2 regions of the Arthrobacter ginsengisoli genome follow, and region 2 is predicted to be linked to the other one. Evidence: predicted binding sites of a transcription regulator. Region 2 holds the regulator's gene; the other holds the start of a gene.
The links. Region 2 encodes LexA, which represses DNA repair genes until DNA is damaged. Its sites were predicted from a motif close to TCGAACANNTGTTCGA; they were not measured.
Positions count from the first base shown of each region.

Region 1: a site for LexA is predicted at 8,040-8,055, ahead of ruvA (Holliday junction branch migration protein RuvA). Genes of this name have one in related genera too.

Region 1 covers NZ_JAVDVQ010000001.1:231,717-247,309, forward strand. Annotated here, with positions in the region: gene J2X01_RS01070 (DUF6994 family protein) at 1-86, shown strand, start outside; gene J2X01_RS01075 (RelA/SpoT family protein) at 129-2,522, opposite strand; gene secF (protein translocase subunit SecF) at 2,697-3,719, opposite strand; gene secD (protein translocase subunit SecD) at 3,720-5,486, opposite strand; gene yajC (preprotein translocase subunit YajC) at 5,592-5,999, opposite strand; gene ruvB (Holliday junction branch migration DNA helicase RuvB) at 6,234-7,346, opposite strand; gene ruvA (Holliday junction branch migration protein RuvA) at 7,339-7,986, opposite strand; gene ruvC (crossover junction endodeoxyribonuclease RuvC) at 8,093-8,671, opposite strand; gene J2X01_RS01110 (YebC/PmpR family DNA-binding transcriptional regulator) at 8,668-9,423, opposite strand; gene pdxT (pyridoxal 5'-phosphate synthase glutaminase subunit PdxT) at 9,427-10,128, opposite strand; gene J2X01_RS01120 (Mur ligase family protein) at 10,210-11,529, shown strand; gene J2X01_RS01125 (type 1 glutamine amidotransferase) at 11,526-12,314, shown strand; gene J2X01_RS01130 (GNAT family N-acetyltransferase) at 12,466-12,954, shown strand; gene J2X01_RS01135 (alpha/beta fold hydrolase) at 12,973-13,809, opposite strand; gene J2X01_RS01140 (CapA family protein) at 13,833-15,125, opposite strand; gene J2X01_RS01145 (M3 family metallopeptidase) at 15,208-15,593, shown strand, end outside.
Region 2 covers NZ_JAVDVQ010000002.1:399,318-414,910, reverse strand. Annotated here, with positions in the region: gene J2X01_RS04045 (TrmH family RNA methyltransferase) at 1-829, opposite strand, end outside; gene rplT (50S ribosomal protein L20) at 895-1,356, opposite strand; gene rpmI (50S ribosomal protein L35) at 1,476-1,670, opposite strand; gene infC (translation initiation factor IF-3) at 1,786-2,880, opposite strand; gene J2X01_RS04025 (DUF1844 domain-containing protein) at 3,304-3,690, shown strand; gene J2X01_RS04020 (MFS transporter) at 3,757-4,992, opposite strand; gene J2X01_RS04015 (SseB family protein) at 5,055-5,954, opposite strand; gene priA (bifunctional 1-(5-phosphoribosyl)-5-((5-phosphoribosylamino)methylideneamino)imidazole-4-carboxamide isomerase/phosphoribosylanthranilate isomerase PriA) at 5,967-6,713, opposite strand; gene J2X01_RS04005 (CG2302 family histidine operon protein) at 6,798-6,956, opposite strand; gene hisH (imidazole glycerol phosphate synthase subunit HisH) at 6,957-7,697, opposite strand; gene hisB (imidazoleglycerol-phosphate dehydratase HisB) at 7,694-8,320, opposite strand; gene J2X01_RS03990 (histidinol-phosphate transaminase) at 8,384-9,502, opposite strand; gene J2X01_RS03985 (LysM peptidoglycan-binding domain-containing protein) at 9,559-9,996, opposite strand; gene lexA (transcriptional repressor LexA) at 10,338-11,087, shown strand; gene J2X01_RS03975 (ATP-dependent DNA helicase) at 11,171-13,246, opposite strand; gene hflX (GTPase HflX) at 13,239-14,807, opposite strand; gene J2X01_RS03965 (class I SAM-dependent methyltransferase) at 15,313-15,593, shown strand, end outside.

The sequences.
Region 1 (15,593 bases), on a different contig from region 2:
CCACGCTGGAGTTCATCGCAGGACGGGGCCGCCGGATGGCCGAGTGGGTCATGGAGCACCGCCCCGAGATCGAGGTTCGCCAGTAGCGCCTTAGCGGTAGGCACAGCTGCCCCGGCAGCCGTCCGCAGTTAGCTGCGCCGCCGGTTGCCGGTGGTGCGGTAGACGTCGAAGACACCGTCGATGCGGCGGACGGCGCTCAGGACATGGCTCAGGTACTTGGGGTCACCCATCTCGAACGCGAACTTGGAGATGGCCACCCGGTCCGTGGATGTGTGCACACTCGCCGCCAGGATATTGACGTGGTTCTCCGAGAGGACCCGGGTCACGTCCGAGAGCAGGGACTTGCGGTCGAGCGCTTCGACCTGGATCTCCACCAGGAAGACACTCGACTGCGTCGGCGCCCATTCGACCTCGACGATCCGGTCCGGCTGCTCCAGCAGTCCGCTGACGTTGGTGCAGTCCGTCCGGTGCACGGAGACGCCGGAGCCGCGGGTCACAAAACCCAGAATCGGGTCAGGTGGCACCGGAGTGCAACAGCGGGCGAGCTTGACCCAGACGTCGTCCACGCCGCGCACCACAACACCGGAATCGGAATACCGGGCCTTGGTGACCTGGGTCGGGATGGAAACCTCGGTGAGGTCGTCCTCGGGGGTGTCGTTGCCGGCAAGGCTCTCCACGAGGCGTTCCATCACGGACTGGGCGGAGGTGTGCCCATCGCCCACGCCGGCATACAGGCCGGAGATGTCGACGTACTTGAAGTCTTCGGCGATCGCCGCGAGGGCGTCATGCGTCATCAGGCGCTGCAGCGGGAGGTTCTGCTTGCGCATCGCCTTGGTCAGCAGTTCCTTGCCACGGTCGATCGACTCTTCGCGGCGTTCCTTGCTGAACCACTGCCGGATCTTGTTGCGGGCACGGGCACTCTTGACGAAGTGCTGCCAGTCCTGGCTGGGCCCGGCACCCTCAGCCTTGGAGGTAAAGATCTCCACCCAGTCGCCATGGTTCAGTTCGCTGTTGAGCGGGACCAGCTTGCCGTTGACGCGGGCGCCGATGGTCCGGTGGCCCACCTCGGTGTGGACGGCATACGCGAAGTCCACGGGCGTGGAACCTGCGGGCAGGGCCATCACCTCACCCTTGGGCGTGAAGACAAACACTTCCCGGGCATTGATTTCAAAGCGCAGCGAGTCAAGGAACTCGCCGGGGTCCGAGGTTTCCTGCTGCCAGTCCACCAGGGACCGGAGCCAGCCCATGTCGCCGTCGCGCGGGCTTCCCGGCCCGGCTGCCGTGCGGTTCGGCTGGTCCTTGTACTTCCAGTGCGCAGCGACGCCGTATTCGGCGCGGCGGTGCATCTCGTGGGTGCGGATCTGGATCTCCACGGGTTTGCCGCCCGGGCCGATCACCGTGGTGTGCAGCGACTGGTACATGTTGAACTTGGGCATCGCGATGTAGTCCTTGAACCGCCCGGGCAGGGGGTTCCAGCGCGAATGCATGGCCCCCAGCGCCGCGTAACAGTCCCGGACCGAGTCGACCAGGACACGGACGCCCATCAGGTCGTTGATGTCGTCGAAGTCCTTGTCCCGCACGATCATCTTCTGGTAGATGGAGTAGTAGTGCTTCGGCCGGCCCGTGATCGTGGCCTTGATCTTGGCCGCGCGCAGGTCCTCGGTGATCTGGTCGCGGATGACGGAGAGGTTCTTTTCCCGCTCCGGCGTCCGGTCCCCCACCATCCGCACGATTTCCTCGTAGACCTTCGGGTACAGGGCCGCGAAGGACAGGTCTTCCAGTTCCCACTTGATGGTGTTCATGCCAAGCCGGTGCGCCAGCGGGGCGAAGATTTCCAGGGTTTCCCGGGCCTTGCGTGCCGAGGACTCGGCCGAGACGAAACGCCAGGTCCTGGCGTTGTGCAGCCGGTCGGCCAGCTTGATCATCAGGACCCGGATGTCCTTGGCCATGGCCACGACCATCTTGCGCACCGTCTCAGACTGCGCGGCCTCGCCGAAGCTGACCTTGTCCAGCTTGGTGACCCCGTCGACCAGCATGGCGACTTCCGGCCCGAACTCGGCCCTCAGGTCATCCAGGGTGTAGGAGGTGTCCTCGACGGTGTCGTGCAGGAGCGCCGCGGCGAGCGTGGTGCCGCTGAGCCCCAGCTCAGCCAGGATCGTGGCCACCGCCACCGGGTGCGTGATGTAGGGATCGCCGCTCTTGCGCTTCTGGCCCCGATGGCAGGTCTCCGCCACGATGAAGGCGCGCTGGATGAGGTCGAAGTCCTCTTTGGGGTTGTTCGCACGCACGGTGCGCAGCAGCGGTTCAAGAATCGGGGAATACGCGGGGGCGCCACGCCCGGTCAGCCGGGCAAGGCGGGACCGGGTGCGTTCCCGCCGGCCGGGGAACGTGGGGCGTGCGCCCGAGCTGTCCACGGGGACCGACGGTTCGGCGCGTCCGGAAGCCACCACACCAGTCTGCATACCCTGGCCTGGGGCCTTATCCGCCGGTGCTGCTGGCACCGGCGTCGAACGTTCTTCCAATGGAGCACCTCTCCGAACCCGTCAATTCTTCCAGTGTATTCCCGCAGCAGGATACTTCGATAACCGGCGCAGGGACGGCAACGGGCCGGAGAGCGCCATGAAATGACGTTCTCCAGCCCGTGGGCCGGCCGGGCGGGAACCCCTGCGGTCAGCGGTCCGGCAGGACAGCTGAGGCTACGCCGTGGCCGGTGCCGCCGCTGCGTCCTCCTTGGCGGCTGCCTGGGCGCGGCGCTGGTGCACGCGCTGGGCCTGCTTCACCAGCTCCGGTTCGCTGTGGCGCAGCCAGGCATAAAGCGGCGCGGCGATGAAGATCGTGGCCGCTGTGCCGATAAAGATTCCGACAAACAGTGCCAGCGAGAGGTCCCGCAGCGTTCCGGCACCCAACAGACCCGCCCCGATGAAGAGGATGGCACCGACCGGGAGGATGGCCACCATCATGGTGTTGATGGAACGCACCAGGGTCTGGTTCACGGCTAGGTTGACTTCCTCGCCGAACGTCCGCCTGGTGGAGGCCTGCAAGTCCGAGGTGTTCTCACGGATCTTGTCGAAGACCACCACCGTGTCGTACAGCGAGTAGCTCAGCACGGTCAGGAAGCCGATGATGGCCGACGGCGTGACTTCGAAATCGCTGAGGGCATAGACACCGGCCGTGATAAACATCGTCACAAGCATGCCGACGATCGCTGAGAGCGACATCTTCCAGGTCCGGAAGTACAGCGCCATCATGACGGCGGCGAGGGCGACGAAAATCCCCAGGCCCAGCAGGGCCTGCTTGGTGACGTCAGCACCCCAGGTGGGGCCGATAAAGGTGGACGTCACCTCGTTGTCCGTCACGCCGTAGGCCTCGGTGAGGCCGGCTTTGATCTGGAGCGTCTCGTCTTCGGTGAGCTTGTCCGTCTGGATCCGCATCGTGCTTCCTGCGACGTTCGCCACGCGCGGGACGCTGCCGGAGACCACGTCCTGGACAGCCTTTTCGCCGATGGCAGCGTCGGTGGTCTTCACGTTGGAGACGGTGAACTCCGAGCCACCCCGGAATTCGATGCCGAGGTTGAACCCACCCTTGACGACCGGCAGCAGGATCGAGAGCGCAACCAGGAGCGCCGCGATCCCGAACCAGATCTTCTTGGACCCCACGAAGTCGTAGGAGCGTTTGCCGGTGTAAAGCTCATTGCCGAAATTGGCGAAGCTGGTGGCCATTTAGTTGCCCTCCTTGGACGCGCTCTTGGAGGAACCGGCAAGCTGTTCCTGTCGTTCCGCCTGGCGTCGTTCTGCGATGGTCATCCGGCGTTCGGCCTCGGCCGCCGCGCCGGCGTTCTTGGCGCGGAGCGCGGCAACAGCAGCCGGCTTGTCCGCAGGAGTGCGGAACCGGCCCGCGCCCCGGTACAGGGGTACGGCGCCGAGGCTCTTCGGGTCCAGTCCCGAGAGCGGGTGTCCCTCCCCGAAGAACTTGGTGCGGGCCAGCAACTGCAGGGTCGGGTGCGTGAACATAAAGACGACGATGAGGTCGGCGATGGCCGTCAGGCCGAGGGTGAACGCGAAGCCGCGGACGTTGCCCACTGCCACGAAGTACAGCACCAGGGCAGCCAGCAGGTTGACGGCCTTGGAGGCCAGGACGGTGCGCTTGGCACGCTTCCAGCCGTTCTCGACGGCCGACACCAGGCCGCGTCCTTCACGGAGCTCATCGCGGATACGTTCGAAGTAGACGATGAACGAGTCCGCGGTCTGGCCGATGGCCACGATGATGCCTGCGACGCCAGCGAGGGACAGCCGGTAGTTTTCGGTCCAGCCGAGGACCGCGATGGCCAGGTACGTCAGCGCGCCGGCCACCACGAGGGAGGCGACGGTGACCAGGCCCAGCGCCCGGTACTGAACCAGTGAATACACCACGACCAGCAGCAATCCGATCAGGCCGGCGAGCATACCCATCCGGAGCTGCTCACCACCCAGGGTCGCCGAAATCTGCTGTTCGCTCTGGATCTCGAAGCTGATCGGCAGGGCGCCGAAGCGGAGCTGGTCGGAGAGGGCCTTCGCGGACTCCTCGGTGAAACCGCCGGTGATCTGCGGACGGCCATCGGTGATCACGGCGAGGGACCGCGGAGCGGAAATGACCTGGTCGTCGAGGACAATCGCGAACTGGGCCTTCGGATCCGAGCCGGTCTGGCCGCCGCCGGCGATGTAGAACTGGTACAGCCGTTCGGTGACTTCCTTGAACTTGGCGGTGCCTTCCTCGTTGAACTGGATGTTCACAGCCCACTCATTGGTCACGGCGCCCTGGGCCCCGCGCTGCAGCTGGAAGGTCGAACCCGAGATGTTGGAGCCCTTGACCTCAACCGGGCCAAGGATGTATTTGATCGCCGGTGAGTTGGCCGAGGCCGGTTCGCAGGTGACCAGCGGCTTGGCCGGGTCGGAGCGTTCCTGCTTTTCCTGCGACGGGTTGTCACAGTCGAGCGCCTCGAACTTCTGGTAGATCTCGGGCGTCACCCAGTTCAGGTCGCTGCCGTTGGTGGGCTCCGCGGTGGGCTTGGGCAGCTGGTCCACCGGGGTCTGCGCCTCCGCGGGGACGGCTGCGCCCGGTCCGGCCTGGAGGACGGGCCGGAAGTTCATGTCAGCGGACGCCTGGATCAGGGCGCGGGTTTCCTTGGACGGTGTCCCCGGCAGGCTGACGACGACGTTGCGTCCGGACTGCGTGCTTATTTCGGCTTCAGCCACGCCGGAACCGTCCACGCGCTGGCGGATGATCGCCACGGCCTGGTTGAGCTGATCTTCGTTGATGTCCGAACCGCCCTCAACCTTGGGCGCCAGGATCATCTGGGTGCCGCCTTCAAGGTCCAGGGCAAGCTTGGGAGCCCAGCTCGCCTGGCCGGCCATCGTGCCGCCTGCCAGGACAGCGGTCATGACGGCGAGGATAACGCCGAGCCAGACCAGCACCCTGAGGGCTGAGTTTTTAGGGCCAGTTCGTGCCATTGTCGATCTTTCTATTATTACGGAGGAACCGCCGTGCGGCCCTGGCGGGCCCGCTCCGGCGGTTGCCCGCAGCCGTTACTTCGCGGGATAGCTCAAACAGGCAGGCTAGCTGTCTTTCTTGCCTTCGTTGTTCAGGCGCCGCAGGGTTTCCTCGGGCGTCTCAACAATCGGGGCTTCGCTGACCGGAGCGGCGCCGTCGGCCTTGTCGACGGACAGCGAAGACGCGTCGTTGGGAACGACCGTGGGCTCCTCCGGCACAACAACGGGCTCGATGATCTTCGTGACGGCCTGGCGGTGCACGGTGGCGGTGTTGCCCGGGGAGAGCTCGAGCAGGACCTTGTTCTCGTCCTCGTCGATCTCCACGATGCGGCCGTACAGGCCAAAGCTGGTCATGACCTCGACACCCGGGGCGAACTTCGACTGGAGCTGCGCCTGCGTCTTCTGGGTCTTTTTGTTGCGGCGGAACATCATAAAGACGAAGACGCCGAGCATGGCGAACAGCAGGATGGTCATGAAGTCGATGCCGCCGCCGGCCTGCGGCTGGGTCTGGGCAGAAATAAGTCCGAACACAGGGATAGTTCCGTTCTGTACTTTGCGTAGCTGGTTTTCCAGCAACGTCCGCTTGGCTTCTGGCTGGCCGGGAATCATGCCGAACCGTCGGCGGCCGGTGCTGGCCGCGCACAGAAACAAAGACCCGAACGTGCCGAGCGTCATTCCAGTCTAAAGGGAAAAGGTTACGGCGCGGTGCTATTGACTGTTACGGATCCATTCCGGATCGGCGTCCTGGCCCAGCCCGTCCGCCGCGTCCGGGGCGTCGTCCTCGGCCCGGAAGAGCTCCAGCGGGTCCTGCGCGAAGATACCGGGCGGCACCGCGAAACCGAGGTGCGTCCAGGCCGGGGCGAGTGCGATCCTCCCCCGCGGGGTGCGTCCCAGCAGTCCCTCACGGACGAGGTACGGCTCGGCGACGGTTTCGACGGTTTCGGTCTCTTCGCCGACGGCGATGGCCAGGGTGGACAGGCCAACCGGGCCACCGCCGAATTTGGTGATGAGGGCCTCGAGGACGGCCCGGTCGAGCCGGTCCAGGCCCCGCTTGTCGACTTCATACATGTCCAGCGCCGCGGAGGCGGCCCTGGCGTCGATCTGCTCGATGCCGTGCACCAGCGCCCAGTCGCGGACCCGGCGCAGGAGCCGGTTGGCGATGCGGGGTGTGCCGCGGGAACGTCCGGCGATTTCGCTGAAGCCGGCGGAATTGACCTTGAGGTCCAGGAGCCCGGCGGAGCGCCGGAGCACGAGTTCCAGCTCGGCCACGGAGTAGAACTCGAGGTGGCCGGTGAAGCCGAAGCGGTCCCGGAGCGGGCCGGGCAGCAGCCCGGCGCGGGTGGTGGCACCCACCAGGGTGAAGGGCGGGAGTTCCAGCGGGATCGCGGTGGCCCCGGCGCCCTTGCCGACCACGATGTCGACCCGGAAGTCCTCCATCGCCATGTAGAGCATTTCCTCGGCGGGCCGGGACATCCGGTGGATCTCGTCGAGGAACAGCACTTCGCCTTCGGAGAGCGAGGACAGGATGGCCGCCAGGTCACCCGCATGCTGGATGGCAGGTCCGCTGCTGATCCGCAGCGGGGCGTTCATTTCGGCCGCGATGATCATTGACAGTGTGGTCTTGCCCAGCCCGGGCGGACCCGAAAGCAGGACGTGATCGGCGCTGCGGCCGCGCATGCGCGAGGCCTCCAGCACGAGGGAAAGCTGTTTCCGGACCCGGTGCTGGCCGACGAAGTCATGCAGGTTCTTGGGCCGGAGGGCGGCTTCGATGACCCGCTCCTCCGGTTCCTCTCCCCCGGTGACAATCGACGGCTCAGCCACGGGCGCCTACCCGGTTCCCGGCGCGGGCGCCGTCCTGGCCCAGCCAGCGGAGGGTGGCGCGCAGGATCTCCGCGACGTTGCCCTTCTCGGCCAGTTCGGGTGAATCGGCCAGCGATTTGTCGATGCTGGCTGTGGCGTCCTTCTCGGACCAGCCCAGGCTCGTCATGGCCGCAACGACCTGCGGCTTCCAGACCGACTCGGCGGACGCCGCCGGCATCGTGGCTCCGGCGGTTGTGCCGTGCGGCACCAGCTTTCCGGCCAGTTCGAGCACGATCCGGCCGGCGACCTTGGGGCCAATGCCGGGCACCAAGGTGAAGGCCTTGCCGTCGCCGGAGTGCGCGGCCACCCGGATCGCCTCGGGCTCATGCACGGCAAGGACGGCCAGCGCCAGCCGGGGCCCGACGCCGCTGACACTCAGCAGGACGTCGAAGACTTCGCGTTCGTCGTCGCTGACGAAGCCGTACAGGGTCAGGGAGTCCTCGCGCACGATCAGGGAGGTGAAGAGCTTGCCCTCCTCGCCGGTGCGGAGGGTGCTGAGGGTCTGTGGCGTGGCGTTCACGCTCATGCCGGCGCCGTTGAGGTCGATCACGGCGGAGGACAGGCCGACGTGCGCTACGGTTCCGCGGAGAAAACTGATCAAAGCCGGGCTCCTGAAAAATTCAGCTGAAAATAGAACCGGGCTGACCCGGCTATCCGAACATATCTACGAATACCCTACCAAGTTCTGTGGCGGCACAGTCGGACATTCAGCGTGTACGGCGCGCTTTGGCTTCGGCGTCCGCCCAGGCCCGCTGGGCCGGGGTCAGGGACATGCTCCCCGGCCCGCTGGTCGCGATCGCGGCGCCGCTCCCGGCCCGCCAGGCGTGGGTGATGGCCAGCGCGAGGGCGTCGGCGGCGTCGGCAGGCCGCGGCGGGGCGTCGAGCCGGAGAATTTTGGTGACCAGCTTGGTGACGGCATCCTTGTTGGATGTTCCGCTGCCGGTGACGGCGGCCTTGACCTCGGACGGGGTGTGCAGCGCCACCGGGATGCCGCGGCGTGCGGCGGCTGCGATCACGACGCCGGAGGCCTGGGCAACGCCCATCACGGTGCTGACGTTGAGCTGCGAGAAGACGCGTTCGACGGCGAGGACGTGCGGTTGGTACTGGTCCAGCCACTCATCGATCGAGGTGGCGATGACCAGCAGGCGCTGGTCCAGGCTTTCCTCGGGCGAGGTGCCGACGACGCCGAACGCCACCAGGGTGGCGCGGCGGTTCTTCTCGACGTCCACGACGCCGATCCCGCAGCGGGTGAGGCCCGGATCGACGCCGAGGACGCGAAGGGTCACTCGGCTTCCAGTGCGGCCTGCACTTCGTCGCTGAGGTCGGCGTTGCTGTAAACGTTCTGGACGTCATCCAGTTCTTCGAGGGCGTCCACGAGTTTCATGAACTTCTTGGCGGCGTCCAGATCCAGCGGCACCTGCATGGACGGCACAAACTCAGCTTCGTCGGTCTCGTACTCGATCCCGGCGTCCTTGAGCGCATCGCGGATGGCCTGGAGGTCGGTCGGTTCGGAGTGGATTTCGAAGCTGTCGCCGTTGTCCTTGACTTCCTCGGCGCCGGCGTCGAGGACGGCCATCAGGACGTCGTCCTCGCTCAGGCCGTTCTTCGGCAGCGAGACGACACCCTTGCGGGAGAACAGGTAGCTGACCGAACCCGGATCGGCGATGGTTCCGCCGTTGCGGGAGATGGCGAGGCGGACCTCGGAGGCGGCACGGTTCTTGTTGTCCGTGAGGCATTCGATCAGCAGCGCCGAGCCCTGCGGCCCGCGGCATTCGTACATGATCTCGGTGTAGTCCACGACTTCGCCGGTGAGGCCGGCGCCGCGCTTGATGGCACGGTCGATGTTGTCAGCGGGGACCGAAGTCTTTTTGGCCTTGGTGACGGCGAGTTCCAGGCCCGGGTTGCCGGCAAGGTCCGGGCCGCCCATGCGTGCGGCAACTTCGATGTTCTTGATCAGCTTGGCGAACGACTTGGCCCGGCGGCTGTCGAGGATGGCCTTCTTGTGCTTGGTCGTCGCCCATTTGGAGTGGCCTGACATGCTTTACGCTTCTCCTCTGATCATTCGAATAAACAATTCATGCACGCGCTTCTCCCCCGTCACTTCCGGGTGGAAGGAGGTGGCCAGCAGCTTGCCGGAACGCACAGCAACAATTCTAGCCGTCCCGGCCAGCGCCTCGGGGTGGGATGCCCTGGAAGGTTCCACTTTGGCGAGGACCTGCACGCCTTCACCGACGCGTTCCACCCAGGGTCCGCGGATGAAGACCGCGTGGACCGGGGCCACGCCGTCCCGGGTGGCACTGAAGTCGAGGCCCTTGAAATCCAGGTCCGTCTCAAAGGACTCGCGCTGCCGGCCGAAGGCGTTCCGGCGCACCGTGATGTCGAGGCCGCCAAACGTCTGCTGCGGGTTGCCGGCGAGGTCCTTCGCGGGGTCGGTGATCTCGTCCGCGAGGAGGATCATCCCGGCACAGGAGCCATAGACCGGCAGCCCGTCCTGGATACGCTGGCGCAGCGGGTCGCTGAGCCCGAAGGCCCGGGACAGCTTGTCAATGGTGGTCGATTCGCCGCCGGGAATGATGAGGCCATCGAGGCCATCGAGTTCGGCCGGCCGGCGGACGCCGATGCCGGCGGCACCGGCGGCTTCCACCGCGTGCAGGTGTTCCCGGAAGTCGCCCTGGAGAGCCAGGACGCCGATCCGGAGGCCTGTTCCCACGCGGGAAGGAGGCACAGAAGAGGGGTTGGTCATCCGAACAGCATAATGGCCCGGGCGGGTCCCCGGCAGCTTCCCGGCGGGCTTCCCCGCTGCCGCTGGGATATATTACAAAGCATGTTTTACTTCAGCGTTCCGCTCGGCAAGCTCGTCCGCCGGGTCTCCCGGCTCAGGGGCGGAGGCTCTGCCCTTCCCGGGCTCGTGGTGGAAAAGATCGACCCTGGCTTTATGCGCAGGACCCTGTCGACGCTGCCGCACGGCGTCGCCGTCGTCAGCGGCACGAACGGCAAGACGACCACCACCAAAATGGTCGTGGAACTGCTGGAGAGCCAGGGCCTGAAGGTATTCACCAACCGCACCGGCAGCAACTTCACCCGCGGCGTGGCCGCCGCGCTGCTCGGCGAGGTGGACTGGCGGGGACGGCTGCAGGCCGACGTCGCCGTGCTGGAACTCGACGAGGCCCACGCGGTGCACTTCGTCAACCAGGTGCCACCGCGCTACTGCCTCCTGCTCAACGTCCTGCGCGACCAGCTGGACCGCTTCGGCGAGATCGACAAGACCGCGCAACTGCTGCAGCACATCGCCTCCAAGACCACGGGAACCGTTGTGCTGAACCGCGAGGACCCGCGCGTCGCGCGAATCGCGGAAACGCTCAAAACAGACACCGTTACCGGCGCCCGGGTCCTCTACTTCGGCTTGGATGACTCCCTGCTGAGCACCTTCCCGAACGACGACGAGATGCGGGCGGCTCCCGGCAGCCCGGTACCGGCGGCTCCCGCCAGGCCGGACGCCGACGTCGTGCTGCGCCGGGTGGGTGCGGCCGACGCGGACTTTGAGTTCGACGGCGTCACGGCCACCACCGCGATGAAGCTCCGCGGCGTCTACAACATCTTCAATGCCGCGGCCGCACTGACCCTGGCCCGGGCCATCGCGATGCGGGACTCTGTCCTTGGAGAAACGGCCGCCGCGGACAACGAGGGCCTGCTGAAGGCACTGTCCGAGGTGGCGCCGGCGTTTGGACGCGGCGAGAGCCTCGTCGTCGACGGCCTGCCGCTGGATCTGGTGCTGGTGAAGAACCCCAGCGGATTCCGCCTGGGGCTGAAGTCCTTCCCGGCCGCGGGATACGCCACGATGATCGCGATCAATGACAATTACGCGGACGGCCGGGACATGTCCTGGCTCTGGGACGTCGAGTTCGACACCCTCCGCGATGGCGGCGTGGACCAGTTGAGTGGCTCCCGCGCCTACGACATGGCGCTGCGCCTGCAGTACGACGACGTCGGGGTCGGCGCGGTTGACACCGAGATTGCGCCCGCGCTGGCGGCCTTCATCAGCGGCGCGCCGGACAAACCGAAGCGGATCTTCTGCACCTACACAGCGATGCTGGCCATCCGCCGCGAGCTGTCCAAAATCACCACAGTGGAGGTGGTCTCATGACCCCCCAGCCGGCGTCCAAGTTTCCTTTCGGGCACGAGCTTCCGGCCGAGAAAACCCCGGCCCCCAGCAAGGGCACCATCCGGATCCTGCAGCTGTACCCGCGGGACATGAACATCTACGGCGACTGGGGCAACGCCCTGGTGCTGGCCCAGCGGCTGCGCTGGCACGGCTACACGCCGGAGCTGCTCGAGTACAACGTCGGCGACGCGTTCCCATCCGACGTCGACCTGATCGTCGGCGGCGGCGGGCAGGACAGCGGACAGCTGGTCATCCAGGATGACCTGCTGTCGCGCGAGACCGTCCTGAAGGAGCTCGCCGAGGACGGCACCCCCATGCTGGTCATCTGCGGGCTCTACCAGCTCTTCGGGAAGTTCTTCAAGACCCGGCTCGGGTCCGTCATCCCGGGCATCGGCATCCTGGACGTGGAGACGCACGGCACCGACGAGAGGCTGATCGGCAACGTCACGGTGTCCACCGCCGAGTTCGGCACCGTCCTGGGCTACGAGAACCACAGCGGCCAGACCACTCTGGGTCCGGGCGTCTCACCGCTGGGAACCACAGCCAAGGGCACCGGGAACAACAGCAGCGCCGGCCAGGAGGGCGCCCGCTACCGGAACATCGTGGCGAGCTACCTGCACGGTTCCCTGCTGCCGAAGAACCCTGCGCTGGCCGACTTCCTCATCCGGACCGCCGTCGAACGTAAGTATGGCAGCTTCTCCCCCGGAACCCCGGACGACACCTACGCCGTCCTCGCCCGCGAGCACGCCGCCCGCCGCCCGCGCTGAGCAGGCACTGAGTCAGCCAAGCGCCGCGAAATGCGCCCGGATACAACCGCCGTCGGACGCGAAATCGCCGGAAGGTTGCGGCGACCCCTGCGGACAGGCTCGGCGTTAAGTTGAGCGAGCGATGACAGATTCTGGCGAGGAGCAGTTCACGATGATCCGGATTGACCGTGACGACCCCGGCAGCGCGGATGTCCGGCAGCTCCTGAGCGAGCACCTCGCGGACATGTTCGCCACCTCCCCGGCAGAGAGTGTGCATGCCCTCGATTCTGCGGCGCTTTCGGGACCGGGCATCACGTTCTGGACCGCGCGCGAGGATGATGAAGTGCTTGGCTGCGGAGCGCTGAAGCAGCTCCAGCAGGGCCAAGGCGAAATCAGGGAGGGTGAGATCAAGTCCATGCGCACCGCCGCCCACGCCCGTGGCCGCGGCATCGCCACTCTGTTGTTGGCCCACATCGTGGCCGAAGCCCGGCGGGGCGGATACCACCGCTTGTACCTCGAGACCGGGAGCCAGGACTTTTTCGCTCCGGCACGGCGGCTGTACCAGCGTCACGGATTCGACGTCTGCCCGCCCTTTGCCGGCTACGGGGACGACCGAAACAGTGTCTACATGACCCTGGCTCTGGACCTGGGGCGGCCGTAGCGCTCCCCCGGCCGCGGCTCACCTGCGGCCGGCGTACTCCAGCACGTCCGGCGCGACCCGGCCGCTTGAGGCTGCCCGGATGTGGCCTTTGCCTTCGTACCAGATGAGGGTGCAATCCGGGATCAGCCCGGCCGTCTCCTGGGCGACGTCGCGGGGGAAGAACCGGTCGGAGCCCCCGCAGATCAGCAGCACCGGCCGCCGGATCAACGGGAGCACCGCCCGGGAATCGAAGGACACTTCGCCCTGCACCTCGGTGAGGACGTCCTGGCGAGGAAAATCGGATCCGCTGAGAAGCCGGCGGCTGATAGCCGGCCCAATCAGCCGCCGCAGCCACGCAAGGCGCCGGCCCGGCAACAGATACTCGGCGAAGACCGTACCGGCGCCGTTCGTGTCACCGCCGGCGAGGGCCTGGGCCATCCGGGAATCGACGTCCTTGCCCCAGTCGCTCAACTCCGCTGCGGTGACTACCATGGCGATGTCGCCGAAGGAGTCAGGATGCCTGGCCGCCAGATACTGGCCGATCATCCCGCCAAACGATTCCGCCAGGACGATGTCGATGCGCCCGCCGAACTCCCCGGCTATCAGCCGCGCATAGTCGTCGGCCATGTCGGCGACGGTGTGCTCCGGCGGCATGCCCCGGCGCCTGGTGACAATCCAGACAGCGTATCCGGCGTGCAGAAAGGCATCGAACTGCCGCCGGAACATCCGGCGCAGCATCCCCTGGGGCACGGAGCTCCCTGGGCCGCCCTGGATGAAAAGGACTGTTTTGGGGCCGTTGCCCCAGCTCAGGTAGTCCATGCCGTTGGGGAAGGTCCCGTTCCGGGGTTCCCGGTCCACCATCGCTGCTTTGCCCACGAAAGCCTCCTGTCCTGCGGCTCCTATGGTTCCCTGGTGATGAGCAGTTCGTGGGCGCCCGCAGCCGCGGCCCCCATTGACTCGACCACGGTCTGGGTGCGCTGGCGGGTAGCCGCGTCGGCCGCGGCGCCGGCGCAGGGACCCTGCGGGGCGTCGGAGGCCACGGAGCACCAGCGGTAGGGTCCGCGGACCATCACCGACGGCGCCCAGGCCAGATCGGAGGCGGTCCACGTGCCGGCGGCGTCCTGGCTGAACTGGGCCCGGACCAGCAGCCCCTCGTTGTTCACCACATAGTTCGGCGACAATTCAGTGATGCCGTTGCCCAGACCGTAGGCAATCCAGGTCCCCTTGTACTGTTCGATCGGAAGCACCGAGTGCGAGTGGTGGCTGTAGATCATGGTGAACTGGCCGCTGTCCGCGAGAGCGTGGGCGACGCTCTTCTGCTCGGCATTGGGCACACTCGAATATTCTTCGCCCGCGTGCATGGCGCCCAGGACGATGTCCGCGCCCGCGTCCCGGGCCTTCTTGGCCTTGGCAATCATGACCTCGGGGTCGAGCATGTCCACCTGCCAGGCCGCTTCCGGGAGCTGCCCGTTCAGCCCGTACGTCGCACTGATCACAGCGATCTTCGCCGCGGCGGTCTGCAGGATCAGCACGCCCTCGGCGTCGGCCTCGCTCCGGTAGGAGCCCGTGTGCTGCAGCCCGGCAGCATCGAGGGCATCCAGGGTGCGCACCAGCCCGGCGGTGCCGCGGTCAACGGTGTGGTTGCTCGCGGTGGTGCAGGCCTGGTAGCCGACCTGCTGGGCCGCCGTGAGGATCTGCGGGGGAACGTTGAACGAAGGGTAACCGGAGAACGGCCCGGCCGGGCCGGCCACTGGCGTTTCCTGGTGGCAGATCGCCAGGTCGCTTTTCGCGAGGTACTTGCGCTGGCCCTCAAGCATCGGGCCGAAGTCCAGCCCCTTGGCTCCGGCGGCCAGGGCGTCCGCCCGGGCCTGCTCCCAGAGCTGGTTGTGGACCAGCATGTCCCCGGTGACCAGCACCGAGGTGCAGCGGACGGCCGCGCAATCCGGCCCCTTCCCGGGCGTCGGCGTCGGTGACGGCGTCGGGGTGCTCGACGTCGCCGAGGACGACGCCGGCGTAGTTCCCGGAACCTGTCCCGCGGCCGTCCCGGCGGTGCCGCCAGAGGCCGCCGGAGAACCTGACGCATCGCTGTCCGGTCGGGCACTGATCCCGCAGGAGGCCACAGAGGCCAAAAGGGAGAGCGCTGCGGCGGCGGCAAGCAGACGGCCGCGCAGCGTGGGGGTGATGGTACGCATGGCGCCAATCCTACGGCCGCAGCGGTGACAACACGCATAGCCGACCGTTGAGACTCCCCGCTTTACATGAAAGAGTTATTTCATGACCAATCCCCTGATGAGCCCCAGCACCCTGCCCTTCGGCCTGCCGCCGTTCGCGGACATCACCACCGAGCACTACGCCGAAGCCGTGGAGGCCGGCCTCGCCGAGCATCTGGCAGAGATCCAGGCCATTGTGGATTCGCCGGAGCCGGCGTCCTTCGAAAACACTGCGCTGGCGATGGAGCGGGCCGGACGGCTGCTGCAGCGCGCGGCAGCCTCCTTCTTCACTCTCGTCTCGGCCGACGCCTCGGACGCCATCCGCGACCTCGAGACCACGCTGTCGCCGCGTTTCTCGGCCCACCAGGACGCCGTTTACCTGAACCGCGGACTGTTCGAGCGGTTTTCGGCCATCAACACAGACCAGCTCGACGCTGAATCCGCCCGGCT
Region 2 (15,593 bases):
TCTCTGCGGCCCCGTACACCGGGACCGCCACGCGGTGGTCGGCCAGGGCAAGTTCTTCCTCGGATAGGCCCTGGGCTTCGTTGCCAAAGAGCCACGCCGTGGGACTCTCCAGCGCGTACTCGGAGTCCGGCGATGGTGCACCGAGCCGGCGGGCCGCGTTCTGGTCCTGCAGCCGGTCCAGGTCGAGCTGGCCGCGGCCGTCCGCCGCGAGGACTCCGATGCCGCGTTCCCTGCAGCGCGCCACCAGTTCCCCGACGTCGGCGCCGAGCACGACAGGCAGGTGGAAGAGGGATCCCGCCGTCGAGCGCACGGCCTTGGGGTTGTAGATGTCGACGCTGGACCCGGTCAGGATCACGGCGTCCGCGCCGGCGGCATCGGCGGCCCGGAGCACGGTGCCGGCGTTGCCGGGGTCACGGACCTGGCACAGCACGGCAAGCAGCCGCGGGCCTGCGTCGAGCACTTGCTCAAGGCTCACGTCCAGGAAACCGCAAACCGCGAGAATGCCCTGCGGGGTGACCGTATCCGCCATCGCGGCAAGCACTTCGTCGGTGGCGAGATAGGCGGAGGTGCCCTCCGCGAGTGTCTCCAGGTCCGGGTGCCGGTCGAGGCAGGCCTCGCTCGCGTAGACCTCGTAGACGACGCCAGGCTCCCCCGCCGCAATCCTTTTCCGGTGCAGGACCAGGGCCTCCCGGACAGCCTGCGGGCCCTCCGCCAGGAACTCGCTGCGCTTTAAACGGGCCGGGCGCCCGGCAAGCTGTGCCACCTTCCTCACCCGATCAGCTCGGGGATTGGAAAGTGGAACATCTTGCGGGCGCCCGGTTTCGTTCATACAAGAACCTTAGTAGCTTTCGCAGCAGGTTCTCGAACGACGCAGTTCTTCAACTGCGGCAGGAACTACTTTGCGGCCTCGGCGTCAGCCTTCTTGGCAGCCTGCTTCTTGGCGGCCGGCTTCTTGGCGGCCGGTGCAGCCTCAGCCTGAACGGCCGGAGCGGACGTGTCGGCGGGCAGCGCATCCTTGGCGACCTGGACCAGCGCGGCGAAGGCGTTGGCGTCGGAAACGGCCAGCTCGGCCAGCATCCGGCGGTCAACCTCGACCTCAGCGGCCTTGAGGCCCTGGATCAGACGGTTGTAAGTCAGGCCGTTGGCGCGGGATGCAGCGTTGATGCGCTGGATCCACAGGCGGCGGAAGTCGCCCTTCTTCTTCTTGCGGTCGCCGTAGCTGTAGACAAACGAGTGCAGCAGCTGCTCTTTGGCCTTGCGGTACAGGCGTGAACGCTGTCCACGGTAGCCCTTTGCGCGTTCAAGAATAACCCGGCGCTTCTTGTGGGCGTTGACCGCCCTCTTCACACGTGCCACGTGCGTACTCCTTAGAAATTACTGATCCCAAGCATCTACTGCCGGAACAACCGGCTGGCCTGAGAAGCCTTTTTGGTAGTTGACTGCTGCCAGGTGGCAACAATCAGAGAACTTGGAACTTAGATGCCGAGCATCTTCCGGATGACCTTGGCGTCGCCCTTGAAGACGATCTTGTCGCCGGCGAGGCGGCGGGTCAGCCTGGAGGACTTGTGCTCAAGGTAGTGGCGGCGGTTGGCCTGCTGGCGGCGCAGCTTGCCGCTGCCGGTCAGCTTGAAGCGCTTCTTAGCACCACTGTGGGTCTTCATCTTCGGCATGGGAACCGATCTCCTTACGTATCCGCAGACAGGGTCTGCAGTCTTTCGTGCAGCCGCCCCTGCGGGCGGCGTGCTGGTTGCTTGCTGCCGGACATTGCTGTCCGGCAGCCCTGAACTAGTTGGTCTTCTTGGTGCCCGGCTTGGCGGCGGCCTTCGGGGCAGCCGGCCGTGCAGCGGGCTTCGGCGCCGACGGACGCGGGATCGGCTTCGGTGCTGCAACCGGCTTCGGCGCAGCCGCCGGAGCGGACTTTTCAGCCTCGGGCACCTTGGCGGCTTCCGGAGCCTTGGCGGCAGCCTTGGGAGCTTCGGGCGCCTTGGCGACAGCCGGCCTGACTGCCGCCTTCGGCGCTTCAGCCTTCGGAGCCTCACGCTTCGGAGCGGCCTTGGGTGCCTCCTGCTTCGGTGCCTCCGCGACGGGAGCCGGGGCTTCCTCAGCCTTGGCCTCGACGGCCGGGGCAGCCTCCGCGGCGGGCGCTTCCGTTGCCGGAGCCTCCGTGGCGGACTCCGCCGTTCCGGATACCTCAGCCTCGGTCACCTCAGCCTCGGTCACCTCAGCCTCCGGCGCCTCAGCCTCCGTCCGGACCTGGTAGCCCTCCGGAAGAAGATCAGCGAGCGACTGCGTCAGCGGCGCATCGACGCCGGACGTGTCAACGCGGCCGCCGCCGCCCGAAGCCTTGGCTTCGTTCTCGGCCTTGGCTTCCGCGCGCTGTGATGCACGGCGGGCTTCTGCCTTGGCTTCTGCCTTGTTCTTCAGAGGACCGACCACCATGACCATGTTGCGGCCATCGATCCGGGGGCTGGACTCCACGACACCGACTTCGGCGACGTCATCCGCGAAGCGCTGGAGCAGGCGGATGCCCATCTCGGGGCGCTGCTGCTCACGGCCGCGGAACTGGATCATGGCCTTGACCTTGTCACCGGCGCCCAGGAAGCGGAGCGCGTGGCCGCGCTTCGTCTCGTAGTCGTGGGTGTCGATTTTCAGGCGGAAGCGGATTTCCTTCAGGACCGTGTTGGTCTGGTTCTTCCGGGCCTCGCGCGCCTTGACGGCGGCTTCGTACTTGTACTTGCCGAAGTCCATCAGCTTGCACACCGGAGGCTTGGCCTGCGGTGCAACTTCAACGAGATCAAGATCGGACTCGGCAGCCAAACGCAGGGCATCCTCAATACGGACAACGCCTACTTGCTCGCCTGCAGGGCCGACCAGCCGCACCTCGGGGACGCGGATACGCTCATTGATTCTTGGCTCGCTAATGTTAAAGCTCCTGTGTTCGTGAGGGGTATTCCACCGGCAAAAAGAGAAGGCCCCCAATTGCCGGAGCAATCGAAGGCCTCGAAGATCGGTACTGCCAGCCTCGTGTGAGACGGCATGCATCCCGCCAGGCTGACGCCCGGGAAGAATGCCCGACCAGGTACCCGGCAACCTTGCTTCTTGCGAAGCTTCCCGAAGGAGAGCGGCTGACGCGGGTGGGAGAGAACTCCGCTTGCTAACTGAAAGTCGATTCTACAGAAGAAATCCCGTCCTGCGCACCTGCATGCCGGGCATGTTGGTTGCGGACGGGTTCCGGCCGTCATACCGCTGCAGTGCAACACAGGGAATAACGACATTCAGTCGGTCTGTGACAAGCTTACCAGCATGAGCACTTCAGACAGTAATTCACATGTTTACGAGCCCGCCAGCGCCCAGGGCGACGTTTCACAGCAGATCCGCGACATCTCCGAGGTGCCCGCGATCGAGGTCATCACCACCGCCGCCGTGCACCTTATGAGCGCCGCCGCCGTGAAGCTTGGCCTCGCCGCCGAGGAAAACGCCGAAGAGCTCAAGGACCTCGACGAGGCCCGCAAGCTGATCACGGCCCTCGCCGGCCTGGTCACCGCCGCGGCACCCGAGATCGGTTCCCAGCACGCCGGGCCGTTGCGCGACGGACTGCGGTCCCTGCAGCTGGCCTTCCGCGAGGAATCCATCATTCCGGACGCACCGGGCAAGGGCCCGGGCGAGAAGTACACCGGCCCGGTCAACTGAGCACAACCAGCAATCCGGCCACAACGCGGCGGCGGGCGGACCACTCGGGTCCGCCCGCCGCCGTCGTTAACGCCGCTGTGCGGGTTCTACCGCGGCGAGGCGCCGCCGGCGGCGGTGCTGCAGCCCCAGTCCCAGCAGACACAGCAGCACACCGCCGGCTCCGACGGCCACGAACCCGGCCGCAGCGCCGATGCCATCGATGAAGACCCCGGCGAGCGGTGCGCCGAGGGCGACGCCGCCGGTGAGCGCCGAGCCATACCAGCCCATCGCCTCACCGCGGCGGCGCTCGTCGACAACGTCGGCGACCTTCTCCGAGGCTGCGGACAGCACCGGTGCGCATAGCAGGCCCGGCAGCAGCGCGAGCAGGCTGAGGGTCCAGGTGTCCTGCGCGAAGGCCATGGGAATGGTCAGGGCGGACATGCCGAGCAGCAGCAGGATCGGCGGGACCGGCCGGTGCATAGCGCCGTAGATCAGTCCGCCGACCACCGAGGCCCCGCACCAGAACACGAACACCAGTCCGATCTCGGCCTGGTGGCCGCCGGTTTCGAGCGAAGCAACGATCCCGACGTCGGTGCCGCTGAGGATCATGCCGACCCCGGCTGCGACGGCGAAAATGGCTGCCACGGCCGGGGTGAACCAGGCAAAATTATGGATGACCTTGTGCCGCCGGCTTGACTCAAACGCCGCATCGGACACTGGATCGGACTTGGCGTCGCCTTCGGAGGTTCGGGTCGGCGGGTTGAACCACATCAGGAAGAGCCCGGACACCGAGGTGGCGATGCCGACGGCGGTCAGCCCCAGGACCGAGAATCCGGCGGTCGCGACCAAAGCGCCGGCGGCGGGGCCCATCATAAAGACCAGTTCGGTGGAGATGGCGTCGAGGGCGAAGGCAGTCCGGCGCTGCTCCCCCGTGGCGAGGACGCCGAGGGACTGGCGCACCACGCTGAAGATCGGCAGCGTCAACAGTCCGCCGACGAACACGAGGGGCAGCAGCAGTTCGTAGGTCACATGCGGCACGATCGACCAAATGACGGTCTCTGCAATGACGGACGGGATGAGGGCACGCCGCAGGCCCACGGTATCAACGCGCCGGCCGCGCCAGGGTGCACCGACGGCAATGCCAATCGTCATCACGGCGGCAGCGGCCCCCGCGGCGGCATAGCCATGGCCAAGGGTCAGGACGATGTGCAGCGTCAGCAGGACTCCGGCCGCGGAGTGCGGGATTCGGGCGACCATGCCCACCAGCAGGAGCCGCCTGATCGGCCGGACGGCCAGCAGCTCCCGGTACAGCGCGAAGTTCACGAAAACTATTTCCTTCTGGTACGGCCGTCGGCAGCACCAGGATCTCTCCCGCTGTCCGTCAGCTACATTGCTGCGCGCCGCAATTTGACCTCGATCGAGTCAACCCGCTCAGCGAACACTTCATTCCGCGCCCAGGCTTGATTGAGGCCGGCCACGATGGACTGGACGCCGGCGGCGTCGAGCCCGTCTTCGAGGAAGAGCAGCACCCGGAGTTCCGGGCCGGCGCCTCCGCCCGGCAGCTGGGTTCCATCGGCTGTCAGTGAGGCAACTCCACTGCCTGGATGAATTTCTACACGGCGGACTGCGGAAAAGCCAGCGGCGGCCTCGCCGAGGCTCCGGGCGAGCCCGGGGTCAGCGTACGACGGCGCCCAGTCCCGCTGCTGCGCCAGGGCCCACAGGGCGGGCCGGCGCACCACGAAGGTCACCGGGGAGCCCGGGTCGAGCACGAGCAACTCCGCGCCCTCAGCGACCGCGGAGAGGGCCGCACGGGCGGCGTAGACCGCCACCGGGCGGGCCTCGGGGTGCCAGGCCGCGAGCGAGGCGGCTGAGGTGAACACGGGCATCGCCGTCCGGCCGTCCGGCGCCTTGAGGGTCACGAGGGCCATGTCGGCCTGCTTGTCGGCGTGCAGCCCACCGGCCCCTTCGGCTTCTTCTGCCAGGGTGGCGAGGATCGGCACAAAGACCCGCGCCGTGGCCAGTGCGGCCACCACCGCCGCCTCGTCGCCGTCGCCGGCCGCGAGGGCGGCCAGCGCGGCAAGATACCCGGCGTCGGCCGCACCGTCGTCGTCCTCGAAATTGTGGATCGTGGCGTCGTCGCCGGTGAGGCTGCGCCCGGCCCAGGGCTGCCCGGCCGAGTCGGCCGGGCCCCCCGCGCCGGCGAGGGCAGCTGCGATATGGCCGGGCAGCTGGCGTGGCCCGGCTGGTCTGTCGGCGGCGCTGTCGGCGGCCGGCTGGTGCTCCATGCTGCTGACCGGCTAGCGGCGGCCGGCGACGTCGAGGGCCTCGGGCAGGGTGAAGTTGCCGTTGTAGAGGGCCTTGCCGACGATGGCGCCCTCGACGCCGAGCGGCACGAGGGAGCGGAGGACTTTGAGGTCATCCAGGCTGGAGATTCCGCCGGAGGCGACGACGGGCTTGCCGGTCTTCTCCACCATCTGGCGCAGCAGTTCGACGTTGGGTCCCTGGAGCGTGCCGTCCTTGGTGACGTCCGTAACGACGTAACGGGAGCAGCCTGCCTCTTCGAGGCGTCCGAGGACGTCCCAGAGGTCACCGCCCTCCTTGGTCCAGCCGCGGCCGGCGAGTGTTGTGCCGCGGACGTCCAGTCCGACGGCGATCTTGTCGCCGAAACGCTCGATCACCCGGGCCGTCCATTCCGGGTTCTCCAGTGCCGCCGTGCCCAGGTTCACGCGGGCGACGCCCAGGTCCAGGGCCTTCTCGAGCGACTCGTCATCGCGCAGGCCGCCGGAGAGCTCCACCTTGATGTCGAGCCGGCCGACCACTTCGCGAAGCAGTTCAGCGTTGGAGCCCCGCCCGAAAGCGGCGTCGAGGTCAACGAGGTGGACCCATTCCGCCCCCTGCTGCTGCCAGTTCAGCGCAGCTTCCAACGGAGTGCCGTAGCTCGTTTCGCTGCCGGCCTCGCCCTGGACGAGGCGGACGGCCTGGCCGTTGACGACGTCGACGGCGGGCAGCAGCTCCAGCAGGGGCAGCGGGGTTTCGGTGGTCATCGTGGATCCTCAGCTCTTAGGTACGGCTCTTCGGGAAAACGGCAGGGGGTTGCGGCGGCGGGGCGCGTCAGGCGGCAGGCAGCGTCAGGCGGCAGGCAGCGTCAGGAGGTAGGCGGCGAGCAGCGCCATCCCGGCCAGGACGTAGAACACAACCTGGACCCAGCGCGGGCTCTTCTGCAGGCGGAACGACAGCCCTCCGCCGACCAGCAGCCCGGCGAGCCCCATCAGCACTATGGACCACATCTAGGCGGTCCCGGTTTGCGGGGTCCGGGACCCGCCGTGCAGGCCTTCCACCCAGTTGCGCAGCAGGCGCGCTCCGGCATCGCCGGACTTCTCCGGGTGGAACTGCGTGGCGCACAGCGGGCCGTTTTCCACAGCTGCGATGAACGGGGCGCCGTGCTCAGACCAGGTGACGAGGGGCGCCGTCATCCGCGGCTGGATGACGTCGAAATCCCACTTCTGGACACCGTACGAGTGGACGAAGTAGAAGCGCTCGTCCTCGACACCGGCGAAGAGCCTGGAGCCCTCCGGAACCGTCACCGTGTTCCAGCCCATGTGCGGTACGACGTCGGCCGGGAGGAGCTCCACCTTGCCGGGCCATTCCGCCATCCCTTCGGCTTCGGTGCCGTGCTCGACACCGGCCTCGAACAAGACCTGGAGGCCGACGCAGATGGCCAGGACGGGACGGCCGCCGGCGACGCGGCGGCCGATCATGCGGATCGCGTCGACGGCTTTGAGTTCGCGCATCACCGTTTCAAACGCACCGACCCCGGGGACCAGAAGGCCGTCGGCGTTGAGCACGTCCTCCGGCTTGGAGCTGAGGATCACCTCGGCGCCGGCGCGTTCGAGGGCGCGGACGGCGGAACGGACGTTGCCCGAGCCGTAGTCGAGGACCGTGACCGTGGGCTTGCCCTCGGGCGACGCCGGCTTCCGGCCGGCGTCGGGGTTGATGATTGCCCCGTCCTTCAGTACCCGGCCGGTCACAGCGCCCCCTTGGTGGAGGGGATGCCCTTGACGCGGGGGTCCGGTTCGACGGCGGCGCGCAGGGCACGCGCGAACGCCTTGAACTGGGCCTCGACGATGTGGTGCGGATCCCGGCCGGCGGTAACGTTCATGTGCAGGCAGATTCCGGCGTGCAGGGTGATCGCCTCGAAGACGTGGCGGGTCAGCGAACCGGTGAAGTGTCCGCCGATCAGGTGGTACTCCTGGCCGGCCGGCTCGCCGCCGTGCACGAGGTACGGGCGGCCGGAGACGTCGACGACGGCATGCGCGAGGGCCTCGTCGAGCGGAACCGTGGCTTCGCCGAACCGGCGGATCCCGGCCTTGTTCCCGAGCGCGGTGCGCAGGACCTCGCCGAAGGTGATGGCAACGTCCTCGACGGTGTGGTGGACGTCGATGTGCGTATCGCCGGTGGCCTTGACCGTCATATCGATCAGGGAGTGCTTGCTCAGCGCCGTCAGCATGTGGTCGTAGAAGGGGACCGAGGTGCTGATGTCGGACACGCCGGTGCCGTCCAGGTTGATCTCGACCAGCACGGATGATTCGCTGGTGGTCCGTTCCATGCGTGCGGTCCGGGCCTCGGCAGCGGTTGATCCGGTGTTGCTCATGTGGGTGTCCTTTGATGACGACGGTGCCCGCCGTTCAGGCAGGGTGGATGTCCTGGGTTAAGTCTAGGCGGGCTGTACCGCGTGCCCGGCCAGGATCAGTTCGAGGGCTTCGAGGAAGGCTGTGGTTTCCGTCTCAGTCCCGGCCGTGACGCGCAGGTGTCCCGGGATGCCAACGTCCCGGATGAGCACGCCGGCGTCGAGCAGGCCCTGCCAGACTTCGTGGGGGTTGTCGAGACCGCCGAAGAAGACGTAGTTGGAGTCGGAGGCGGCCGGTTTGAGGCCCATCCGCTGGAGTTCGGACACGATCCTGTCCCGCTGGCGCTTGATGTCCTCGACGTCGGCCATCAGCGCCACCCGGTGGTGCAGGGCGGCCAGGGCTGTCGCCTGGGTGATGGCGGAGAGGTGGTACGGGAGTCGGACCAGGCGCAGGGCGTCCGTTACTTCCGGCGCGGCCGCCATGTAGCCCACCCGGGCTCCGGCGAGGGCGAAGGCCTTGCTCATGGTGCGCGAGACGATCAGGCGTTCCCGGCCGGGCAGCAGGGTGAGGGCGCTGGGCGTGCCGTCGTGGGCGAACTCGTGGTACGCCTCGTCGACGATCACGATGGTCTGGCTGGCCTCGCCGGCCTCGTAGACGGCTTCCACCACGTCCAGGCCCAGCCCGGTGCCGGTGGGGTTGTTCGGGGAGCAGAGGAAGACGATGTTCGGCTGGAGTTCGCGGACCTGGCGGGCCGCCGACTCGGCGCTCAGCCCGTAGCCGTCGGCGCGGACGCCCGCGAGGTACCCGGTGTCCGTGCCGGCAGCCAGCAGCGGGTACATCGAGTAGGTGGGAGGGAAGCCCAGGGCGGTGCGGCCCGGGCCGCCGAACGCCTGAAGGATCTGCTGGAGAACCTCGTTGGAGCCGTTCGCGGCCCAGATGTTGTCGGCACCCAGTCCGTGCCCGAGGTATTCGGCCAGGGCTGCACGCAGTTCCGTGAATTCGCGGTCCGGGTAGCGGTTCAGGCCGACCGCGGCAATCGTAACGGCCTCGGTGATGGCGGCCCGAACGTCCGCCGGGACGCCGTGGGTGTTCTCGTTGACGTTGAGCAGGATGGGCACGTCCAGCTGCGGCGCGCCGTAGGGCGTCAGGCCGCGCAGGTTTGTCCGGAGGGGAAGTCGGTTCAGGCGCTCTAGCTGGTCAGTCACTGCACCAGTTTAAGTGAGATCGCGGCGGGGGCTGAAACTGTGACGGATCAACGGAGCTACTTGGACGGAATGAAGAGCGCCTGGCCCGGCACGACCCGGGCAGCCTCCAGGTTGTTCAGCTGGACGATGTCGGCGACGACATCGCGGGGATCCCGCTCCGGGGCGACGGCCTCGGCGATGGCCCAGAGGGACTCACCGGGCTGCACCGTCACGGTCACCGTGGGGGTCAGGGAGAGATCAGCGGCGGACTCCGCGGCTTTGGCCGGGGCGTTGAGGAAGCCGCTGAGGGACAGAACGAGCGCGGCCAGCAGGATCAGCGGCACCCCGATGAAGACAATGCGTCCCCGCCGGGTTAGCCTCAGCGGCGCCTGCCTGGCCCGTGGTCCGCGGCCGGCCACGGTGCGCCGGTCTCCCGGCGCACCGCCCCCGGGGCGGCCGTAGTTGCCGAATGCGTCGCGGCCGAAAGTATCGTGAAACACGCTTGATGCTGACATGAACTTAGCCCTCCTGGACCATACTGTGCCGCCCGGCATACTCCACATATGCGCCGCCAACCGGCCTGACCTTCGAACAAAGAACCGAACGTTGTGCTGCGTCCATGCCGTGTTTCACTAGAACACATATTCGAACGCTGCCTGATCTGTTTTAGCACTTATTGACGAACATTGTCGAGACTCGCTAGAACAAATGTTTGAAAAAGCCGTGCGGCTGGCCTACGTTTGAGTCAAAGAACAACCACTTCTGCAGTTGATCAGCAGGGTCTGACATTTCAGGCCGGAAGTTCCCGGCAGCCGCAGCCACGGCGGCCGGGCGGAACGGAAAGGCGTTGGCGAACATGGCAGCACAAGCCACCGGCGGCAGGGCCACCCAGCGGAACACGCAGGCAGCCCGGCCGCCCAAGAGCCTCACGGTCCGGCAGAAGAAGATTCTGGAAACCATCCAGCGCTCCGTGACGGACAACGGCTACCCGCCGTCCATGCGCGAGATCGGTGACACGGTCGGCCTCGCCAGCCTCTCCAGCGTCACCCACCAGCTCTCACAGCTGGAGAAGCTGGGCTATCTGCGCCGCGACCCCAAGCGCCCCCGCGCCATGGAAGTGCTGATGCCCCTGACCCTCGATGAGGGAACCACAAAGAATTCCGGAGTCGGGAAGTCCAGCGGCCTGCGCACGGTCGGCGGTTTGTCGGTGTCGGAGCTGGCCAGTGCCACCGATACGGCCATGGTGCCGCTGGTGGGCCGCATCGCCGCCGGCGGGCCGATCCTGGCGGACCAGGTCGTCGAGGACGTTATGCCGCTGCCGCGCCAGCTCGTGGGCCACGGCGAGCTCTTTATGCTCAAAGTCGCGGGCGATTCGATGATCGACGCCGCCATCTGCGACGGCGACTGGGTGGTGGTCCGCCGGCAGGGTGACGCCGTCAACGGTGACATTGTCGCCGCCCTGCTGGACGACGAGGCAACGGTCAAGACGTTCCGCCAGCGCGACGGCCACACCTGGCTGCTGCCGCAGAACACCCAATACGAGCCCATTCTCGGTGATCACGCCGTCATCATGGGCAAGGTCGTCTCGGTCCTGCGCTCCCTCTAGGAGCCCGGCGGACCCGCACGCCCGGTCGTTGCGGAGGGCCCCGCCTCACATGGCGGGGCTCTTCGCGTTTTCTGCGGCTGCGGCTAGGCGGCCGGCTGCCCGGATTCCTTCGCAAGCCGCTCCAGGGCCGCGACGGCAATCGCGGGGTCGGTGGTGGGCCAGAACGGCGGCAGGGCGGCACGAAGGAATCCCCCGTAGCGTTCGGTGGAAAGCCGCGAGTCGAGCACGGCCACGACTCCCCGGTCCGTCGTCGTGCGGATCAGCCGGCCGGCCCCCTGGGCCAGGCGGATGGCGGCATGGGTCGCGGAAACGCTCATGAAGCCGTTGCCGCCGGCCTGGGCCACCGCGCGGGACCTGGCCGTCATGAGGGGATCGTCGGGCCGCGGGAACGGAATCCGGTCGATCACCACAAGCCGGCAGGAGGTCCCGGGCACATCGACGCCCTGCCACAGCGACATGGTGCCGAACAGGCAGGTGTCCGGTTCGTCGGCGAACTGCTTCACGAGCGCGGTCATGGTCGAATCGCCCTGGCAGAGGATGCCCATGTCCAGCCGCGGGCGCATGGCCTCGGCGGCGTCCTCGGCCGCGCGGCGGGAGGAGAACAGGCACAGGGCGCCGCCGCCGGAGGCACGGATCAGCTTCTCGAGTTCGTCGAGGGCTTCCGGGGACGCGCCGCGGCCGGGCTTGGGCAGGTGTTTGGCGACATAGAGGATGCCCTGTTTTGGGTATTCGAACGGCGAGCCGACGTCGACGCCGGTCCAGCTGGGGGCCCCCGGCCCGACCAGTCCAAGGCCGCCAGCGGCCGGTTCGAAGGCTGACCCGATCGCCAGCGTTGCCGAGGTCAGGATGACGGTGTGGTCCGCGAAGAGCCCCTCGCGCAGCCTCCCGGCCACGCTGAGCGGTGCGATGTTGATCAGCGCCGGGGCGGACTCGTCCGGCTGGGCGTACCCCTGCTGCGGGTCAAAGGTGCTGTTGCGGGAAAACCAGACCACCTCGCGGTTCTCGCGGGCGGCAAGCAGCCGTTCGCAGAGCTCCAGGATCACCATCAGCCGGGAGCGGGCGAGCTGGCGGCCGCCGTCGGCTGTGTTGGCGCTGTCCCCCTTGGAATCCGAGAGAGCGGCACGACAGGCGTCCCGCAGCTGGTCCACACAGTCCAGTTGTTCGGTGTTGAGGCCGTTGGGCATAAGGCCGCTGGGGACGCCCTCAATGGCAAGTTCGAGGTGGGACGCGGCGTTGTTCAGTGCGTCCACGGTGATGCCGGTGTGCTTGCGCGCCCCGGATGCGGCGGCGTGCACCATCGCGGCGGAGAGCTGGCCGGACACGGCGCCGGTCACGCGGTCCTGCAGCTCGTGGGCTTCGTCCACCACCACGACGTCGTATTCCGGCAGCACGGCAAGGCCCTCGAAGGCGCTGACTGCCAGCATGGCGTGGTTGGTGACGACGACGTCGGCGTCAGCGGCGTTCTGCCGGGCCAGTTCGCTGAAGCATTCGGCCGCCATCGGGCATTTCTGCGCGCCCAGGCACTCCATCGACGTGACCGAGACCTGCCGCCAGGCACGGTCGGTGACGCCGGGCAGGAGTTCGTCCCGGTCCCCCGTCGTGGTGTCCTCGGCCCAGTCGCGCAGCCGGACGACTTCCTTGCCGAGCTGCGACGACGGGCCGCCCATCGCCGCCGCGAAATGCGGCACGGAGGTGTCCTCGCCGAGCGAGAAGAGCTGGCCTTCGGACGGTTCTTCCGAGGGAAAGCCGCCGTCGAGCTTGTGGCGGCACACGTAGTTGGAGCGGCCCTTGACGAGGGCGACCTTGACGGGCCGTTCCAGCGCCGGGGTGATGGTCTTCAGCAGCCGGGGCAGGTCGCGGCCGACGATCTGGGTCTGCAGGGCCAGGGTGGCGGTGGAGACCAGGGTGGGCTTGTCGCTGACGAGCGAATGGGCGATCAGCGGGATGAGGTACGCGAGCGACTTGCCGGTTCCGGTGCCGGCCTGGACCAGCAGGTGGTCGCCGCTGTCAATCGCGTGCGCCACCTGCCTGGCCATCTCGTGCTGGCCGTCGCGGCTCTGGCCGCCCATGCCGGACACGGCGCGGTCGAGCAGTTCGATGACAAACTCCTCACCGGTCCGGCCGCCTGCGTCCGCCCCGGTCACCGCTGCGTCAGTCATTGCTGATGAACGAATCCAGTTCGGCGGCGAATCCTTCACGCACCATCACGACGGCACGGGTGCCCGCTTCCTCGTGGTCGAGGCTGAGGATCTCGGCGTCGGTCTCGTGCAGCTTGCTGAGCAGGTCACCGCGGTTGTACGGGATCATCAGTTCCAGTTTCACGCTCGGCCTCGGGATGCCCTCGCTGATGGCCTTGAGCAGTTCCGGGATGCCTTCCCCGGTCCGGGCAGAAACCACCACGTGGCGCGGTTCGCGCTGCTTGAGCCGTTCGATTACGAAGGGGTCCGCGGCGTCGGCCTTGTTCAGGACGATGATTTCAGGCACCTTGCGTGCGTCGACCTCGCTGAACACCTTGCGGACGGCAGCGATCTGGCCTTCCGGATCCGGGTGGGAGACGTCCACAACGTGCAGGATCAGGTCCGCGTCGGCAACTTCCTCCAGAGTGGAGCGGAACGCCTCCACCAGCTGGGTGGGCAGTGAACGGACAAAGCCCACGGTGTCGGCGAGGGTATAGCCCAGCCCGTCCGAGGTCTCGGCCTTGCGGACCGTCGGGTCCAGGGTGGCGAACAGCGCGTTCTCCACCAGGACACCGGCGTCGGTCAGCCGGTTCAGCAGCGAGGACTTGCCGGCGTTGGTGTACCCGGCGATCGCCACGGAGGGCACGGCATTACGACGGCGGTTGGCGCGTTTGGTTTCCCGGGCCGGCTTCATCGCGGCGATTTCGCGGCGCAGCTTGGCCATCCTGGTGCGGATCCGGCGGCGGTCCAGCTCAATCTTGGTTTCACCGGGACCACGCGATCCCATGCCGGCACCGGCACCACCGACCTGGCCACCGGCCTGGCGGGACATCGAGTCACCCCAGCCGCGCAGGCGCGGGAGCAGGTACTCGAGCTGGGCCAGTTCCACCTGGGCCTTGCCCTCGCGGCTCTTGGCGTGCTGGGCAAAGATGTCCAGGATCAAGGCCGTGCGGTCGATCACTTTGACCTTGACGATGTCTTCCAGGCTGCGGCGCTGTGACGGTGCCAGTTCGGCGTCGACGACGACGGTGTCAGCCCCGGTGGACATCACGATGTCCTTGAGCTCCTGGGCCTTGCCGGAGCCGAGGAAGGTCCCGGGATCGGGCTTCGCGCGGCGCTGGACTATGCCGTCGAGGACCTCCGAGCCGGCGGTCTCGGCCAGGGCGGCGAGTTCGCGGAGCGAGTTCTCGGCGTCGGCGAGGGTGCCCTCGGTCCATAGACCGGCCAGCACCACACGCTCGAGGCGCAGCTGCCGGTATTCGACTTCGGTGACGTCTTCGAGTTCGGTCGACAGCCCGGCGGTACGCCGCAGGGCGTGCCGCTCCTCGAGATCCTGCTGGTCGCCGTCGAAGTTGCTGTGTTCCTCGTCCAGCCGGGAAATCGCCTGCGCCTTGCCGAGCACGGACGTGGCCTCACCGGCAGCCGGGGCTGCCTTCCGGGCAGGGGTGTCCTTGGACAGGATCCGGTCGATGACAGCCTGGATTTCCGCAGGGCTCATGTCCTGGGCTGCTGAATCGGGTCCGGGGTTGGGCTGACTGGTCATGGTCTCCTTTAGAGGTTCGGCAGTTTCAGAATAGTGCCGATTGGTGCCGGGCGGGGCGGTATTCGCGCTGGGCTGACGACTATTGGTCATTCGGGTCTCCTGGGATGCCTGCGGCGGCGGTGCCGGGACAGGGCGGGCTCCGCAAGAAGCGGCGGGAAGGCGGTGGGCATGGGGCGGGAACAGGCGCGGTGCGGCCTTGAGGAGGAGCGCCTGTCCGCTCGGCCGGGCCCCAGCGGGCACTGCCGAACTCCAAGAGGATCGGGCGCCAGCGTGTGGTCCCTGCCGGGATCATCGTGGGGTGGCGCTCTGAGCGGAAGGTAACTACCTGCGTCGCTGCGGGGACAGGGGTTAACCCGTGCCGGCTACTTGAAGTTCAAGAACATGGTTTCAAGGTTAGCAGACGGTGCGGCTGCTTCCGGGCCGCCGTCAGGGGGCCGGGCCGCGCCGTCCGCGCCCCTGCCGCCGGTTTCCCATAGACACCAAGGGGCAACTAATCTGGCCAGTTATGGAGTCCGCACACTATTTCAGCGCCCAGCCTGCCGGGCCGTTCACGCGTAAGCCCCTGACCGTGGAGCTTGCCGGTGAGACCCGGCACCTGCAGACGTCCTCGGGCATCTTCAGCCCGGACGGCATCGACAAGGGCACAGCCGTGCTGCTGGCCGAGGCTCCCGCCCCGGCCCCGCAGGGGACGCTGCTGGATATCGGCTGCGGCTGGGGTCCGGTCGCGCTGACCATGGCGCTGCGGGCACCGCACTCTCAGGTCTACGCCGTGGACGTCAACGAACG